DNA from 3 places in the Cupriavidus sp. SW-Y-13 genome. Region 2 is predicted to be linked to each of the others. Evidence: predicted binding sites of a transcription regulator. Region 2 holds the regulator's gene; each other region holds the start of a gene.
What was found. The regulator FNR, encoded in region 2, switches genes on or off when oxygen is low (the NO sensors DNR and NnrR bind a similar motif). The targets are predictions, from matches to a motif close to TTGATNNNNATCAA.
Positions count from the first base shown of each region.

Region 1: GA566_RS27435 (universal stress protein) is a predicted target of FNR. The motif match lies at 2,358-2,371, and genes of this name have one in related genera.
Region 3: GA566_RS20140 (universal stress protein) is a predicted target of FNR. The motif match lies at 2,713-2,726, and genes of this name have one in related genera.

Region 1 covers NZ_WHLX01000002.1:2,662,033-2,667,579, forward strand. Annotated here, with positions in the region: gene GA566_RS27420 (helix-turn-helix domain-containing protein) at 1-322, opposite strand, end outside; gene GA566_RS27425 (BON domain-containing protein) at 603-1,259, shown strand; gene GA566_RS27430 (zinc-dependent alcohol dehydrogenase family protein) at 1,295-2,284, opposite strand; gene GA566_RS27435 (universal stress protein) at 2,437-3,261, shown strand; gene GA566_RS27440 (universal stress protein) at 3,295-4,134, shown strand; gene GA566_RS27445 (universal stress protein) at 4,213-5,016, opposite strand; gene GA566_RS27450 (universal stress protein) at 5,204-5,547, shown strand, end outside.
Region 2 covers NZ_WHLX01000001.1:2,029,645-2,035,191, forward strand. Annotated here, with positions in the region: gene scpB (SMC-Scp complex subunit ScpB) at 1-758, opposite strand, end outside; gene GA566_RS09045 (sulfite exporter TauE/SafE family protein) at 1,307-2,077, opposite strand; gene fnr (fumarate/nitrate reduction transcriptional regulator Fnr) at 2,162-2,887, shown strand; gene GA566_RS09055 (hypothetical protein) at 2,954-3,199, opposite strand; gene GA566_RS09060 (FixH family protein) at 3,196-3,423, opposite strand; gene ccoG (cytochrome c oxidase accessory protein CcoG) at 3,435-4,928, opposite strand; gene ccoP (cytochrome-c oxidase, cbb3-type subunit III) at 4,980-5,547, opposite strand, start outside.
Region 3 covers NZ_WHLX01000002.1:986,853-992,399, reverse strand. Annotated here, with positions in the region: gene GA566_RS20155 (phosphatase PAP2 family protein) at 1-222, opposite strand, end outside; gene GA566_RS20150 (DUF882 domain-containing protein) at 368-934, opposite strand; gene GA566_RS20145 (murein L,D-transpeptidase) at 961-2,610, opposite strand; gene GA566_RS20140 (universal stress protein) at 2,791-3,246, shown strand; gene GA566_RS20135 (tripartite tricarboxylate transporter substrate binding protein) at 3,345-4,310, opposite strand; gene GA566_RS20130 (NAD(P)/FAD-dependent oxidoreductase) at 4,456-5,547, opposite strand, start outside.

The DNA.
Region 1 (5,547 bases), on a different contig from region 2:
CCGGCAACAGATAGCCCGTGACGTGCTCGACACCTTCCTCGTGGCCTGCTACGACCTTGAACGATCCTGAGCGCAGCGTATAGAGGCACTGGAATTTGTCGCCCACGCGGAATAGGTAGTCTCCACGATGCACCGTGCGCCACCGTCCGATGATCGACTCGAGTCGGGGTATGTCATCGGTGTCGAGTTCCGCCGCCAGGCAGAGCGGCCGCAGGCTGCAATGGACACATCTGGGTGTCTGGGCCATGAACTGCGCTGGCGCGTAGGGTTCAGGGTAGGGCGGAGGCACGGCCGTGCGAAATTCTACTGCTTGGTGCTGCATGTCATCCCCTTTTGCTGTTCGATTCGCTGGCTGCACGCCGGCGTCCGTACTCGGTGTCTCCCGATTTGCCTGAAGTATTGATCACGGCCGGTTCGGCCGAAATCAGCCGTGGCTGAGAGGCGGGTCAGATTGTGCTGGGTGCGTGTCAGGAAAACCTGACACGCACTTGCCCGCAGAATGTGCGGTCGCCCGGCAGGGCCTTGCGCCAACGCAAAGCCGCCCGTCGAGTTACGCCTAGAGTCACTGAGAGGCAGGACGCGGATAGGCAAAGGAGGGAATGATGAAAAGCGATATTCAACTAAAGCAGGACGTCCTGGACGAACTGGCGTGGGACCCGGAAGTCGATGAGCGAGAGGTGGGAGTGCAGGTAAGGGATGGCATCGTCACGCTCACCGGGAATCCGCGTTCATTCCATGCCAAACGCTGTGTCGAGCGGGCTGCGCGACGCGTGGCGGGTGTACGCGCACTTGCCGTGGAATTGGAGGTGGTGCTGCCGGGTGATGGGGTGCGAACCGACGCCGATATCGCGTGGGCCGTCGAAAACGCTTTGTCCTGGAATTCAGTCGTGGCTGCTGGCCAACTCGGCGTGGTAGTGGAGCGTGGCATGGTGACGCTTTCGGGCGAGGTCGACTGGGACTATCAACGTCGTGCCGCCGCCGATGCGGTGCGCCTGCTCAATGGTGTGCGAGGCATCGTGAATCAGATTGTGCTGCGGCCCCGAACCAGCGCGCCCGACGTGCAGCGGCGCATCGAGGACGCCTTGCACCGTCAGGCAGCGCAAGATGCGCGACATGTGAAGGTCGTCGTCAAGGATGGCGTGGTTACCCTGTCGGGGCATGTCACGTCGCTGGCCGAACGTCAGGCGGCGTTCAACGCCGCGTGGAGCGCTCCCGGCGCGACGAAGGTCGTAGACGACATCCGGGTGCTGCCGCAGTAGCGTTGCGTTGGTACGAAGCCCGCGCCATCGGCCAGTCAGATGCGCAGGACTGCGGCGCCAACAAGCCGTCCTGCGCGCATATCTCCCAGCGCCTTGTCCGCATCGCGCAGCGGATAAACCGTGGTGTGCACCTGAATTGGAAGGCTTGCGGCCACGTTCATGAGCCCCACACCATCTTCGCGCGTGAGGTTGGCAACGGATACGATGCGCCGCTCTTCCCAAAGGTGCCGATACGGAAACGACGGAATATCGCTCATGTGGATGCCGCCGCATACGACCACGCCTCCCTTGTCCGTGGCTCCCAGTGCAGCGGGTACCAGCGAGCCGTCCGGTGCAAAGATCAGGGCGGCGTCCAGCAAGGCTGGTGGCGGGTCCAGGCTGCTGCCTGCCCACACCGCGCCGACTTGAGTGGCCAGCGCCTGCGCCGAAGTATCGCCGGGTCTTGTCATGGCATAGACCGTGCGGCCCTGCGCCACGGCGATCTGCGTGACAATGTGCGCGGCCGCGCCAAAGCCGTAGATGCCAAGGCGCTGCGCGTCTCCAGCCATGCGCAGCGTGCGGTAGCCGATCAGGCCGGCGCACAGCAATGGCGCGGCCTGCGTGTCATCGTAGGTGTCTGGAATCGGGAAGCAATAACGCGCGTCTGCCAGCACGTATTCCGCGTAGCCGCCGTCGCAGGTGTAGCCGTGGAACAGCGGCGCGTCGCACAGGTTCTCGCGCCCGCTGGCGCAGAAGCGACAGACGCCGCAGGTATGGCCCAGCCACGGCACGCCCACCCGGTCGCCGAGGGCCACCCCGGCCGCGCCTTCGCCCAGCTTTTCGACGCGACCCACGATCTCGTGGCCTGGGATCAGCGCCGGCTTTGGATGAGAAAGATCTCCGTCGATCACATGCAGGTCCGTGCGGCATACCCCGCAGGCCAGCACGCGGATGCGCACCTGGCCGGCACCTGGCGTGGGCACAGGCACGCGCTGCGCGTCGAGCGTGTGCCCGTCGAAGATCATGGCCTGCATGCTGGCATCCATGTAGCGTTCCTTGTCGTGCTTACCCGCGCAACGGCGGGTTAGATCGATCGTCGCATCCGCTACGCGCTATGACTTGATCTGGCGCAAGTGTCGCAATCCTGCACTGATTACCTTTGACTGTAGTCGGTGCAACAGCGTACGAGGGCATGGCGATGGCTTACAAGACAGTACTGGTGGATCTGGCTGACGATGGGGCGACTCAGGCGCGGCTGGATGCGGCATTTGCCCTGGCGTCTAACGCCAATGGGCGCGTGATCGGACTCAGCGCCACCGGACCGATGCTGGATCCGTATCGCAGCGCGGGCTCGGAGGCAATGCGCTATCAGGCCATGCGTGCCGACATGTTGCGCGGTGTGGAGCAGGCCGGTACGCAGGCGCTCTCCGATGCCTGCGCGCGCCACGGTACGCCGACTGATTACATGCACCTTCTGGTGGAGCAGGATGCCGGCTGGACGCTTGCCGCGCATGGCATGGCCAGCGACATCATCCTGCCCGGCCTGCCGGGCGCGCCCAGCGACCTGCCCGTTTTGATGGCGTCGGCCGCCGAGTATGCGCTGGTGAACGCGGGGAGGCCTTTGCTAGTGGTACCGGCCCAGGCGCGGCTGTCGACGATCAATACCGCCGTGGTGGCGTGGAACGGCAGGCGCGAGGCAGCTCGCGCGCTCAGCGATGCGCTACCGCTGCTAAAACGCGCCAATCGCGTGATCCTCGTGGTGGTGATGGGTAGCAAGGGGCTCTGGCAGCACGGCGACGGAGAACTGCTGCGCTGGCTGGGCACGCACGGTGTCCGTGCGACGCTGGCGGTGGAAGAATCGTCATCGGTCGCCGGTTGCCTGCTGCAGAAGGTGCTGCGGGAATCGGCCGACCTGCTGGTGGCTGGCGGCTACGGACATTCAAGGCTTGGTGAGCTGATGATCGGCGGCACGACCCGCACGTTGCTGAACAACACGCCAGTGCCACTGCTCATTTCCCACTAGGCGGCCGCGCCGCAGAGGCCAGAAGATCAAGCCATGCTCGCCTATCCCAGCATCTTCGTGCATATAGACGCCAGCTCGCGCGCGATGCTCCGCGCGAAGTTGGCCGTGCAAATCGCCATCGCCCAGCGTTGCCGCCTGATAGGCGTTTGTGCCACGTTTGCCGCCGATCCACAGTGGTTCTATCACGTGGGGCACGCCGCCACCGTTCTGCAGGAGGATCGGGCCCGGCGTGAGCGCCAGCACGAAACGCTGCAGCAACGATTCGAGTCGACGGTATGGCGCGAGTCGGCATCTGCGGAATGGCGCAGCCTGCATGGCGACCCGGTGCGTCAGACGCTCAGGGAAGTCAAGGAGGCCGGACTCCTGGTGGTTGGGCAAATCGATGCCAGTGAACCCGAGACCGTGGTGGCGCCACAGTTTCTCGAATCGATCATTCTGGAGTCCGGTCGGCCCGTCCTGGTGGTGCCCTACGCTGGGCCGGCGCTGACCGTGGGCCGCCGCGCGCTGGTGGCGTGGGATGGCGGCAAGGAATGCGCCCGTGCCCTGCACGATGCATTGCCGCTGCTGGCAGGTGGCACGGTGCACCTGCTCCATGCCAATCCGACCCAGCACGTCACACGCGCCGATGCGGCGCCACTTGAAGTCGCGTGCCGTGTGCTGCGCGATGTGGGCGCCGACGTCAGCACCGAGTGCGAACCCGGTACGAGCGATGCTGCCATAGGCGACCTGATATTGTCGCGCGCCGCCGATGTGCAAGCCGACCTGCTGGTCATGGGCGCGTACGGGCACGGACGCTTCCGCGAACTCGTGCTTGGCGGCGTGACCAAGACCATCCTTACTTCGATGACAATCCCCGTGCTGCTGGCACACTGAGACGAGCCACGCTACGTTTGCGAATCTGCTGGCTCCTCGGGGTTCCAAAGGACGCGGGCAGCGTCGGCACGCGCATCGCTAGCGTGCGAACAGAGCCGGGATTGTGGATTGCTCGAGCAGGGTGCTGGCGATGCCTCCCAGCTTGCCGACTGCTTTGTCGCTTGCCGGCGCGCCGCAAACCAGCAAGTCGGTGCGGGCCGTCCGCGCGGTGGCCAGCAAGGCGTTGCCTGGTGACGCATGTGCATCGCCCCTAAGTCCGATCAGACAGGCGCGAACGCCCCGCCGCGCCAGCCACGTCAGCGCGTAGCTGGCCGGCGCCAGATTGGTGTGGCGGTGTCGGGAGACGGGGATGCAGCAAACAAGCGCGACATGCTGCGCGCGGCGCAGGAGCGGCAGCGCGTCGCGCATCGCACGCGCCGATTCGCGCGTGCCACTCCACGCCACCATCACGCGCGGATAGGGCCACGCCTGCGTGGGGGCGGCGTCGTGCGTCCGTGGAATAACAAGAACCGGTGGTCCGGCCTCCAGGATCGTGCCTTCGGCAAAAGGGGGTGTGTCAACCAGGCGATGGGCCTCGCCAGCGCACGGCTGGCTGACGATGATCAAGTCAGCCAGGCGGCCTTCGCATTGCATGGCTTCCAGTGACGTGCCTTCTCCCACGCGCCAGTCCACGGCAATGGGGGCGCCTGCCGTCGCGGTTTCGAAGGCCACGCGGCTAGATTCGCAATCGGCAAAAAACGCCGCGTCGGGCGTCAGGCCGCGCTGTGGCAACAGGCCCACAAGCGTTGCAGGCAATGCACAGGCCAGGGCGACGGCGTGGGAGAGCCGGGCCGTGGCGTGCGTTGACGCATCCACGTGGACCACGATAGCTGAGATCTCCATCCGCACCCTCGCCAGTGCCTCGACATTGGGCACGCGTCAAATCTATGTCATGACGTGGGAGAACCGTTGCGAAAAGTCAAACGAGAGCGGACTGAGTCGATCGATCAAAGCCGTTGCGGCAGATCAAGTGCGATGGGTTTAGGCGTCCTAATCTCGAAAGCACGATGACCCAAGCGGAGTCCCGATCATGTACGAAAGAATCCTGGTGGCGGTGGATGGTGGCGATTCGGCGGACTTGGCAATGTCGCAGGCCATCGGCATGGCGCGCGTATGCCAGGCTGCGATCAAACTGCTGTACGTGGTTGACGATAGCGAATTGTTCGATGCCGCGGGTACGACTGATACCGCCAAGGTGCTGAGCCAGCTTGTGCGGGGTGGCGAACGGGCCTTGGACCTGGCCGCCGAGCGATGCTCTCACGCCGACGTTACCTGTATCAAGGAACTCGTGGAGCGTCCCCTTGGCCGCGGCAACATCTCGGAGACCATTGTCGAGCGTGCAAACTCCTGGCCAGCCGACCTGATCGTTATGGG
Region 2 (5,547 bases):
GGGGGATCGGACTCGACGCTGCTTTCTTGTTCTTGCGATGCGCCTTCAATGACCTCGGTGGAATCGGCAGTTTCCAAATTGGCCGGCGTCTCCGCATCGGCCTTCTCGGTGTCCGCCGGCGTCACGGCGTTGGGGACCACTTCCGTGGCCGCAAAAGCCTCTTCGTCGCCAGCAGGCGGATTGGCCGTGGCGATATCTTCGAAGTCGATGGCTTGTTGATCCAGCAACGTTGCCTGGGCCTGCGCCTGAGCATCCTCAAGCGGCGGGAGTTCGTCCAGCGAACGCAAGCCAAGGTCATCGAGAAACGCCTTGGTCGTCGCATAGAGTGCCGGGCGTCCAGGAACGTCACGATGGCCGATCACTTCGATCCAGTCGCGGTCCTCAAGCTTTTTGACGACTTCCGTACTGACCGTCACTCCGCGGATTTCTTCGATGTCGCCACGCGTCACCGGCTGGCGATACGCGATGATCGCCAGCGTTTCCATCACCGCGCGGGAATACTTGGGCGGCTTTTCCGGATTGAGCCGGTCGAGATACTCGCGCATTTCGGGCCGGCTCTGAAAACGCCAGCCGCTCGCCAGCGCCACGAGTTCCACGCCACGCCGTTGCCAATCGTTCCGCAACTCTTCGAGGAGCACCCGGATCGTGTCGGCACCGACATCGTCGGCAAACAACCGTCGCAGATCACCGACGCGCAACGGTTCCTGCGCACAGATCAGCGCGGTCTCGAGGACGATCTTCGCCTCTTGGGTATTCATGTGATTGTGTGCAGCCTGTCTTTGCACCTGCCCCCGGACGAATCCCGGGGCACTGGAGATTGCAGATACAGCGAGGCCAAAGCCATCGCCATCTCGTCGCGCAGACGGTCCACGCTGGTTTCAGCGCCGCCGTGCACCTCGTTCTTTGCATCGAATTGCCGGGACTGTCCGGCAGGAGATCGTCCAGGGCCGGCAGCCATCACCGGTCGACGGACCTCTTGCGTCGCGCCTCCCCTTCGGGGCGGACATTCGCCTGGGCCAACGCATGACCAAGACGGCAAGAAACAATCGGATATCGGCTCAGGAAACTTCGCCCTGACCCGGCGTCACCTTCCACACCGCCGTCGGCCTTTTAACCAGATCTTTTGAACCGGATGGACTGTGGGGATGGTTCCGGCATGCAACTGCATGGCCAGAAACCCTGGGCGGGCATCCCTGATGAGAGAAACCGCCCCGGCGACGCCTCGTGCATGACGCGGCGCGATACCGTGGTTCTCGCGATTGTATGGCATTACCGCCGGATACCGCAACCCGGGGCTGTGGCCGATTCAGAACACCACGCAGAATCCGGCGTGCGCAAGCGTCTCCGGAAGCCATACGGCCCGGGCCACCCCCAGCAACCCGAAACCCGCCACGAGCAAAGCTGAAACGGTGCGAACCCACCGCTTGCGCGACCACTGCCGCAGGTAACCGGATAACCCCGAGATCACCAGCAGATTCGGCAAAGTACCTAGTCCGAAGGCTCCCATGACGAGTGCGCCCGACGAAGCATTGCCCGCCAGCAGCGCCAAGCCGAGCGCACTATAGATCATTCCGCAGGGCACCATACCCCATACAAGACCCATGCCGAATCGGTGCATCGCTGACGGCACTGCGGCAGGACCGCCATGCAACCCCTGAGTCGATCGAACGTGCCGCAAGAGCTTGGCGACGTGCGAAGCGATCCGCGCGACAAAACGTTCCACGGCACCCATGCGCATCTGCCAGCCGAAAAGCAACCACAATCCGGCCATGATCAGCAACAGGCTCCCCACGCCGAACAGCCATCGCTGCAATGGCAGATAGTCGTGCGCCCACGCCGCCGCACCCACTGCACCGGCCAATGCGCCGAGCAACATGTACGTCGTCACCCGGCCCGCATGCATGACGCAAATCGACATCCACCAGTGCCGTCTAGAACGGTGCAAGAACGAGACCGTCTGTTGCACTTGCTGCGGATTTTGTTCGACTGCAATAGCAATTCCTCCACACATCGCCGCGCAATGCACACCGCCAAACAGGGCAATCAGAAAAACGCTTAAAAGCACGCCAAATGGCAACTGTTCCTCGCTTCCGCGTCACTCGACGCTGTAAAATGCATGCATCGCGCCCTCGCTGCAAGCGCATTCAAACGAGCACTTCAATTGCTGACTTCCATCCCCGTTACCGAGATGTCGCCACGCTGCTCCACGTGTGCCATGGGCCAACTCTGCCTGCCCGTGGGCATGTCGCAGCAGGACCTCGTAAAAATGGACACTCTCGTGCAGGAGCGCGTGCGTGTCCACAAGGGCGAAACGCTGTATCGAATGGGTGAACCGCTCTCCGCGGTCTACGCCATTCGTTTCGGCACGCTGAAAACCCACGTCACCATGGAGGATGGGCGTACTCAAATTACCGGCTTCCATCTTCCGGGAGAAGTCATCGGCCTCGATGGACTCGGCGAGATGCAACATGCATCGGATGCGACCGCCCTCGAGGACGCTGAAGTCTGCGTCGTGCGGTTCGACGATCTGCAATCGCTGTCGAATCATCTGCCTTCGCTGCAAGGTCAGTTCCTGCGACTTATGAGCAAGGAGATCTCGCAGGACCAGGTCATGCTGATCACGCTTGGCTCGATGCGTGCCGAAGAGAGACTCGCCGCCTTCCTCGTCAATATGTCCGAGCGCCTCTCCGCACGCGGTTATTCCTCCACGGAGTTCGTGCTGCGCATGAGCCGCGAGGAAATCGGCAGCTATCTCGGCCTCAAGCTCGAAACCGTCAGCCGCCTGTTCTCCCGGTTCGCGGAAGCTGGCCTGATCCAAATTCGTCAACGGCATGTGAAGATCATCGACATGGCTGGCATCAAGCAGGTCTATAGTCGCTCCTGCTAGGCGCCATCCTGCTGCAAGACCAGAGCCGCACAGCATCACGCTGTTGCGGCTTTTTTTGCGAAATTGCTATTCGAGTTCATCGGTATCGCTGAGCCTGCCCGGCATCGTGTAAAGCGTGAGACCGCTGGACAGTGCGCAGAACAGCCACGCCAGCAGAAAGCCCACGGTGTAGATCGCCTGCCTCGAAGCCTCCACCGGTTGGCCGAAGAAACTGATGTCTCCCGGGTCGACAACGGAAAACACTACCGCCGTAGCCGCGCCACCCATCAGAAACGCTGGCCACAGTACCCACATCAGCCAGCGCAACCTCATGGATGACTCCCTTGTTCCGTGGCGCTTCCGACATCGGCTTTCTCGACGACCAGTCCATGGCGGGTGGCATCGCGCACAGGGACGTCCGCATGTGTGCTGGCCAGCCAGATCGTGATACCACAACCCACCATCGCCAGCATCGGGCCGGCCATCAAGATCCACGGCCACGGCTCCTTGTACCAGGGTCGAACGGCATGGGGAGGCTGTTGGGGGCGCTGAGCCATTGCATCTCCTCTTACAAGTTGCGGGGAACGATAAAGCTTGTGCTCTGACGGATCTGCGACCGGCGTTGCGACTCGGTTTCCGCCGTGACCGTCACGTCGATCTTGTGGGTACCTTGCCTGGCGTCTTCGATCGGCACACGGATGCGAATTGGCAACAGCCGGTTCGACGTGGGATCTAGAGTGCTGGCCGTCTGGTCATACTCGACGGTGAGCCCTTTCATATCGTAGCCATCTACCTTCACATCGATTGTCACTGGTGACTCGGTGGCATTGATCAACTGCAACCGGTACACGTTCTCGACCCAGCGTCCATCCACCTCGCGACCAAGCGCTCCACGGTCTCGAATGATGTCGACCTTCAGCGGCGTGCGCATCGCCAGCGACGCGGCAAAGCCACCCATCAGTGCCAGCCAGATCACCATGTAGATCATGGTGCGAGGCCGCACCAGCCGCTTGCGGGCCTCGGCAATGGACAACGCCGATCGCATGGCATTCTCGGAGGTGTACCGGATCAGCCCGCGCGGGTACTCCAGCTTGTCCATGACCTGATTGCAGGCGTCGATACAAGCTCCGCATCCAATGCATTCGTACTGGAGGCCGTCCCGGATATCGATCCCCGTCGGGCACACCTGCACGCAGATGCTGCAGTCCACGCAGTCGCCCAGGCCGGCGGCACGGTGATCCAGCTTCCGCGAGCGGCCGCCGCGCGGCTCACCACGCCCCACGTCATAGGTCACCACAAAGGTGTCGCGGTCCACCATCACGCTCTGGAAACGCGCATACGGACACATGTACTTGCAGACCTGCTCACGCATGAAGCCGGCGGCGCCCCAGGTAGCGAACGCATAGAACAGCATCCAGAATGCCTGCCACGGCCCCAGTGACCACTGCAGTATCTCGCTGCCAAGCTCCCGGATCGGCGCGAAATAGCCGATGAATGTGAAGCCGGTCCAGAGGGCGATCAGGATCCAGAGCGTATGCTTCGTCGTCTTGATCCTGAACTTGCGCAAACTCCATGGATCGCCATCGAGCCGGATGCGCGCGATGCGATCACCTTCCACACGCCGCTCGATCCACATGAATATTTCGGTGTAGACCGTCTGAGGACAAGCGTAGCCACAGAAGAGCCGGCCGGCGATGGCGGTGAACAGAAAAAGTGCCAGTGCCGAAATGACCAGGAGCACGGCGAGATAGATCACGTCCTGCGGCCAGAGCACAAGACCGAAAATGTAGAACTTGCGTGCTCCGAGGTCGAACAGAACAGCCTGCCGGTCGTTCCATCGCAGCCAGGGCGCACCGTAGTAGACCAGTTGCGTCAGGATGACGAGCCATACGCGCCAGCTCGAAAACGCGCCTTTCACCGAGCGCGGGTAGATCTTGCGGCGCACTTCGTACAACGCTTCTTCCGTTGCATCGTTAGCGGTCTTGGGCGGTGGCGCGGGGCGCCATCCCCGAGTCTCTGAGACCTCGGATCCTTCAGGAGGGGATTTCAGGGGCGCATTCATGGGACTAGCCCTAATGCCCCGGTCAGCGCCGTCGCTGGCCGGGGCGGTTTGTCATTGCCCGGCTGCTCCGGCCGCAGCGCTGGAGGTACTGGAGAGTCCCCACACGTAGGCAGTCAGCATCCGGATACGCTCCGGCGTCAGGATTTCTTCGTGCGCTGGCATGTGGCCGTTGTGGCCCTTCAGGATGGCTTCGACGATCGCGCCTTCCGAACTGCTGTACAGCCAGACGTTATCGGACAGGTTCGGCGCGCCCAATGCCTGGTTGCCTTTGCCTGTGCCACCGTGGCACGCCGCGCAGGTCGACTTGAACGTGCTTTCGCCGCGCGATGCCCGGATCGGGTCGTAGGCCAGCCCGGACAGCGAGCGCACATACTGCGCGGTATCGCCAGCCAGCTTTGCGTCGATGACGCCAGTCAGCGGAGGCATCACGCCATTGCGCCCCTTGGTGATCGATTGCTGGATGGTGTCGGGCTCACCGCCATACAACCAGTCGTTGTCGGTCAGGTTGGGAAAGCCGCGGCTGCCACGCGCATCGGATCCATGGCACTGCGCGCAATAGTTGAGGAACAGTCGCTGGCCGATCTCGCGCGCCTCGGGGTCGGCCGCCACCTGCTTGACA
Region 3 (5,547 bases), on a different contig from region 2:
CTGGTTCGACGCGATGTCGTCCACAAACGGGGTCACCGAAGCTTTGACGGGCGCGCTATCCACGAAAGCCGGATCTGCCGGCGCGGCAGGCACGGCCAGCGGCGTGGTCGTCGTGCCACTGCTCTGCGTAGTGTTGTTGTCATCGCCGCCACAGGCGCCGAGCAGCAGGGCAAAACAGGCGACCGCGATGGCCGAGGGCATTCCGGGGGTGGAGAAAGACATGCTGGGTCCTTAAAAGACGGCAATGGCCGTCGAAAAGGACGCAGTTTGATCAAACAATGTTGCGGAAATATGTACTTTGATGCACTTGGTTGGATGTTTAGCTCGACATTTGTTTCATCGAACTGTCATCCAGCCATTGCCCATTTCACCCCCAGCGCCGTACCCGTCCCGTATCGATGTGCACAAAATTATCCGACTTGTAGAAGCCCACGCCGCCCGCCTGAAGCGATTCGGCGGCGTCGCGCAGGTCTGCGAGCGCTACACCGGGCAAACGGATGTCGATGGCCATGCCATCCATGTGCAGGCTTCGTTTTGCGACGCCACCCGCGCGTGTACGACGCAGGCGGTCGTTCGTGGCGGGGCAGCGGTAACCCGAGATGACCTGGAACGGGGTGTCGGTTTTCAGTTCCTGGCGCAGGGCGAATAGTACGCCGAACAGCGTGGGATCGATCTGGCCGACGGTGCCGGAGTAGTGATCGCGCAGGAAATGATTCAGCGACTGCTGCGCTTGCGGCAGGACGTCATCGCCGCGGGCGAAGACGAGCGCGAGATGCTCGCCAGTGTGCGTGTGATCAAACGACAGCGACCGGGCGTCGGGCCCGATTGCTGCCAGCGCGTTGCGTGGCGCCAGGGTGGAGAGCCCTGCGCCGAGCGCGATGGCGCTGGCGCAATGCAAAAAACGGCGACGCGGGTTGAAGCTGGATTCGGACATGGAAACTTTTACAACGGGTGCGGCATTCAGGAGGGCCGTGCGGCAGGTCTGGCCCCAGCGCGTTGCCGCAGCGCCTGGTCCAGCAGTTTGTCCTGACCGTAGATGTCAGGGACGAAGTGTACCCGTCCGTCGGCGCGAGCGATGGCCGTGCCATACGCCAGCACCACGGGAATGGGATGCTGGAGTGCCACGGTCTTCGATTTGCCAGCCGTCATTGCCTCACGGATGCGCGGCTCCGTCCATTCGGGCATGCCCTGCATCGCGAACTTCGCCAGTTCGACGGGTGCCTCCACGCGGATGCAGCCATGGCTGAAATCGCGTCGGTCTCGCTTGAACAGTTGCGGCGACGGCGTGTGGTGCAGATAGATGGCCTGGTTGTTCGGAAAAACGAACTTGATGTCGCCCAGCGCATTGAGCGGCCCCGGTCGCTGGCGGATGCGCGACTGCCCATTGAGCACGGCGTCCAGACTCGCCGGACTCACGGTGGTGCTGGCCGTGCTGCCAGACACGAACTCGAAACCTTGCCGAGTCAGATAGCTCGGATCGCGTTGCAGCTTCGGAATGATTTCCTTCTTGGCGATTGACGACGGCACGTTCCAGTACGGGCTGAACTCGATGTAGCGCATGTCCTCGGCAAACAGCGGCGTGCGGGTGTCCAGCGCCTTGCCGACGATCACCTTCATCTCAAGCTTGATGTCGAGCTTGCCGCCGCTCTCAGGTTGATATTCATAAGCGCGCAGCATGAATTCAGGAACATTGACCACGATCATGCGCGGACCCTCGGCAAGCGGGGTCCATCGCGCGCGTTCCATCGTCAGTTCGATCTGTTGCACGCGTGCCGCGGGAGAAACGTTGAGTTGTGCCAGCGTGCCCGCGCCGATCACACCATCGGCTTCGAGCGCATGGCGCGTCTGGAAAGCCTTGACCGCATCGACGATCGCGCCTTCGTAGCGTGCAGGCACGGGCGTGTCCTTCGGCAAGTCTCCGAGCGCTTCCAGCCGTTGCGACAACTGCGGCAGCCCCTTGTAGGTATCGCCCGCCTTGAGCTTGCTGCCGGGCAGAGGCGGTAGCGCGGTTTCCCAGTCAGGCAGCTTGGCCAATGTGCGGTAGCGCGCCAGCGCATCGCGCAACGTGCCGTAGAGTGGGAACGATGGCGCCGCCTCTCGCAAACCTTCGACAAGCCGGTTCGCGGCGATCGCCTGCCGCAGATAGGCTTCGGCGTCGAACGGCGCGGGCGCGGTCTTTGCAAAATTTGCATGGACCTTGCGCGGATCGACCCGGCCCACGTGCAGATCGGACAGGTAGCGGATCATCGCCGTGGTCAGCGATGCATCGAAGCGCTGCATGGCCTCGGGCGACGGCGCGGGGCCGTTGATTGCCTGCGTCAGCGTGCGCTGCAGCGCCTCGGCGCCGTAGTCAGCCGGTTCGAGGCCGTCGGCACTGGCGCCGGCCAGCGTCTTGATGGCAGCCTGTGCGGCCTGCGATGGATGTCCATCGACGAGCCACAGCGGGGCCGGCGGCGTCTGCTGGGCCCAGGCACTCGCGGCGCCGCAGAGCACCAATGCCGCGCCGAGCTGGCGCAGGGACACGACGGAAGACGCCCTTGAGCGGGGAGTCTTGCGGGTAGCGTTAGCGGGAATGGATTGCGTGGCGTGCGTGGCAACAGTCATTGGCATGGCGTCGAAAGAGTGTCTCCGTCGCATATCCTAGCCGATGACGCGGTTGCGTCCGTTATGTTGCACTTGCTGAAAATAAAGATTCTGCGATTGCGCGATGACTTGATTCATGTCAATCGCTGCGCGCTGTGCGCGCCTATGCTGTCTTCAACACGACAACATCACAGTGAGGATTGCTCCATGTACAAGCGCATTCTGATCGCCATAGACGGTGGTCCATCGTCCGAGCAGGCCATCTTCCAGGCTGTGGGCCTGGCCAAGGAACTGGGCGCGGAGGTCAAGATCCTGTTCGTGGTGGATGACAGCGAGTTTTTCTTCGAACCGGCCTACGTCAACCCGCAAGAGGTGCTGCGCGGCATGCTTGAGGTAGGTCAACAGGCCCTGGCCCGCGCCGCGCGCCGCTTCGAAAACGCCGGGGTGCGTGCCTTGACGGAACTGGCCGAGAAGCCGGTGTCGCCGGGCGACATCTCGGGCACCATCGTCAGCCATGCCGAGCAATGGCCTGCCGAACTGGTGGTGATGGGCACACACGGTCGACGCGGTGTGCGACGCATGATCATGGGCAGCGTGTCCGAAGGCGTGGTGGCCAAGTCGGCCAAGCCAGTACTGCTGATTCGCGGCGATACGGTGCATTGAATCGATAAAAAACGGGCGCCACCAAGGCGCCCGTGCAGTACCGCTTCACAAATTCGGCTTCACGAATTCGACTTCACAGATTCCATCTCACAGGCAGGTCAGTCGAGCTTGATGCCGACGGTCTTCACCACCTTTTCCCATTTCTGCGAATCCTTGTTCACCATCTGGGAGAACTCGTTCGGCCCCAGCGCGCTGGGTTCCATGCCCTGCTTGGTGATGGTCTCGCGGATGTTGGGTTGCGCGAGTACGGCGGCAATCTCCTGCGCCAGACGGTTGACCGTCGGCATGGGCGTGCCGCCCGTGGTGAACACGCCGTACCACGACACCACTTCATAGCCCGGCACGCCGGATTCCGCCACGGTGGGCACGTTCGGCATCGTCGCCACGCGCTTGGCGCTGGTCACTGCCAGGATGCGCACCTTGCCGCTATCCACACCGGCCTTGGCGGAGGGCAGGCTCGCAAAGGTCATCTGGGCCTGGCCGGCCATCACGTCCTGCATCGCCGGGGCGTCGCCGCGATACGGGATGTGGGTGATGAAGACTCCAGCCATGCTCTTGAACAGTTCGGCGGACAGGTGCGAGATCGTGCCGTTGCCGGGCGAGGCCACGTTCAGTTCGCCGGGATGGGCCTTGGCATAGGCCAGCAACTCCTGCACGTTCTTGACCGGCAGCGCGGCGTTGACGACCAGCGCGTTGGCGGATTTCGCCACGAGCGACACGGGCTGCACCCCCTTGACCGGGTCGTAGGGCAGCTTGCTGTAGACGGATGGCGCGATGGCTTGTCCGCCTACCGAGCCCAGCAGCAGCACCGAACCATCGGGCTTGGCGCGCGCCATTTCGGCCGTGGCGATAGTGCTGCCGCCGCCGGGCTTGTTCTCCACCACCATCGTCGTCTTGGTGTTGATCTGGAACTGCGTGGCGACGGTGCGTGCGATGGCATCGTTGCCGCCGCCCGGCGCAAAGCCGACCAGCATGCGGATGGGGGCAGGGGGCAGTTCCTGCGACAGGGCCTGCGTGGCAAACAACGCCAGTGCAACAGCGGGAACGATCTTGTTAAACGACATGGTTGATCCTCGATGCAGATTGCAGATAAGTGGGAGAGTCCTCTCGGGGGTGTCGCTGTGCTGGATGGTGGGTGAGATGCCCGGGCGCTGCGTCAGGTCTGGTGCCTGGCTGTCACCGTCCGGGTCTCGCTTCAGTCTCCGTCCTTTATTTTTTGAAACGTACTACGGCTTCGCGCGATGCCTGCGTTTGCGGCAACGTTGCGATCTCGCCAAGCGTCACCGGCTTGGTCGGGAAACGCAGGCGGTAGTAGCCAACGTCGCGCGGATGGCGCTGTTGCTCATCGGCGATCAGTTCGGTCACCGTCAGTCCGCAGAACCGGCCCTGGCAGGGGCCCATGCCGCAGCGCAGGAATGCCTTGAGCTGGTTCGGCCCCTGGCAACCCATGCGAGCGGCTTCTAGCACTTGCTCGGCGGTCGCCTCTTCGCAGCGGCAGACGATGGTGTTGCCCACCGGTCGCCGAAATTGCGGCTGCGGGCGATACAACACTTCGAAGAATTCGCGGCCACGCGTAGCGCGGGCGAGGGCGAGCCGATGCGGCGCGGCCTCGCGGTCGCGTGCTGCGCTGTCCAGGCGGCCCAGCGATGCGGCGGCCTGGATGGCGGCGAGTCGACCGCGATGCTCTGCAGCCATCGCACCCGCAATGCCCGCACCATCGCCGGCGATGGTCAGGTGCGGCACCGATGTGGCGCCCCATGCATCGACGGCAGGCTCCCAGCAGTCCTGGCGCTCGTTCCATGCATGTTCCGCACCCACGGCCCGCGACAGATTCGTGTTGGGCACCACGCCCTGGTGCAGCAGCAACTGGTCGACGGCCATCGTGCGAGGTTGACCATCGGCCGTGTAGCGCAGTTCGGCTACCTGCCCGTTGGCACCGGCCACAGCTTCGAGCGCCGTCACGCCACTGATGATCGGCACGGCCTTGCGCACCGCGCGCAACATCTTCAAGCCCTTCCCGAGATAGGCCGAGCGCAGGAATCCCCAGGCGTGGGGCAGTGCCTGGAGCCACTGCGTGGAGGCCGTCGTTTCGAGGATCGCGTCGATCTTCACGCCGGCATTGAGGTACTGATAGGCCAGCAAATACAGCAGTGGGCCGCCACCGGCCAGCACCGTGCGGCCTTCGGGCACCACGCCGGATGTCTTCAGCAGGATTTGCGCGGCACCGGCCGTGATCACGCCGGGCAGCGTCCAACCGGGAATCGGGAAGGGGCGCTCCTGCGCACCAGTGGCCAGGATGAT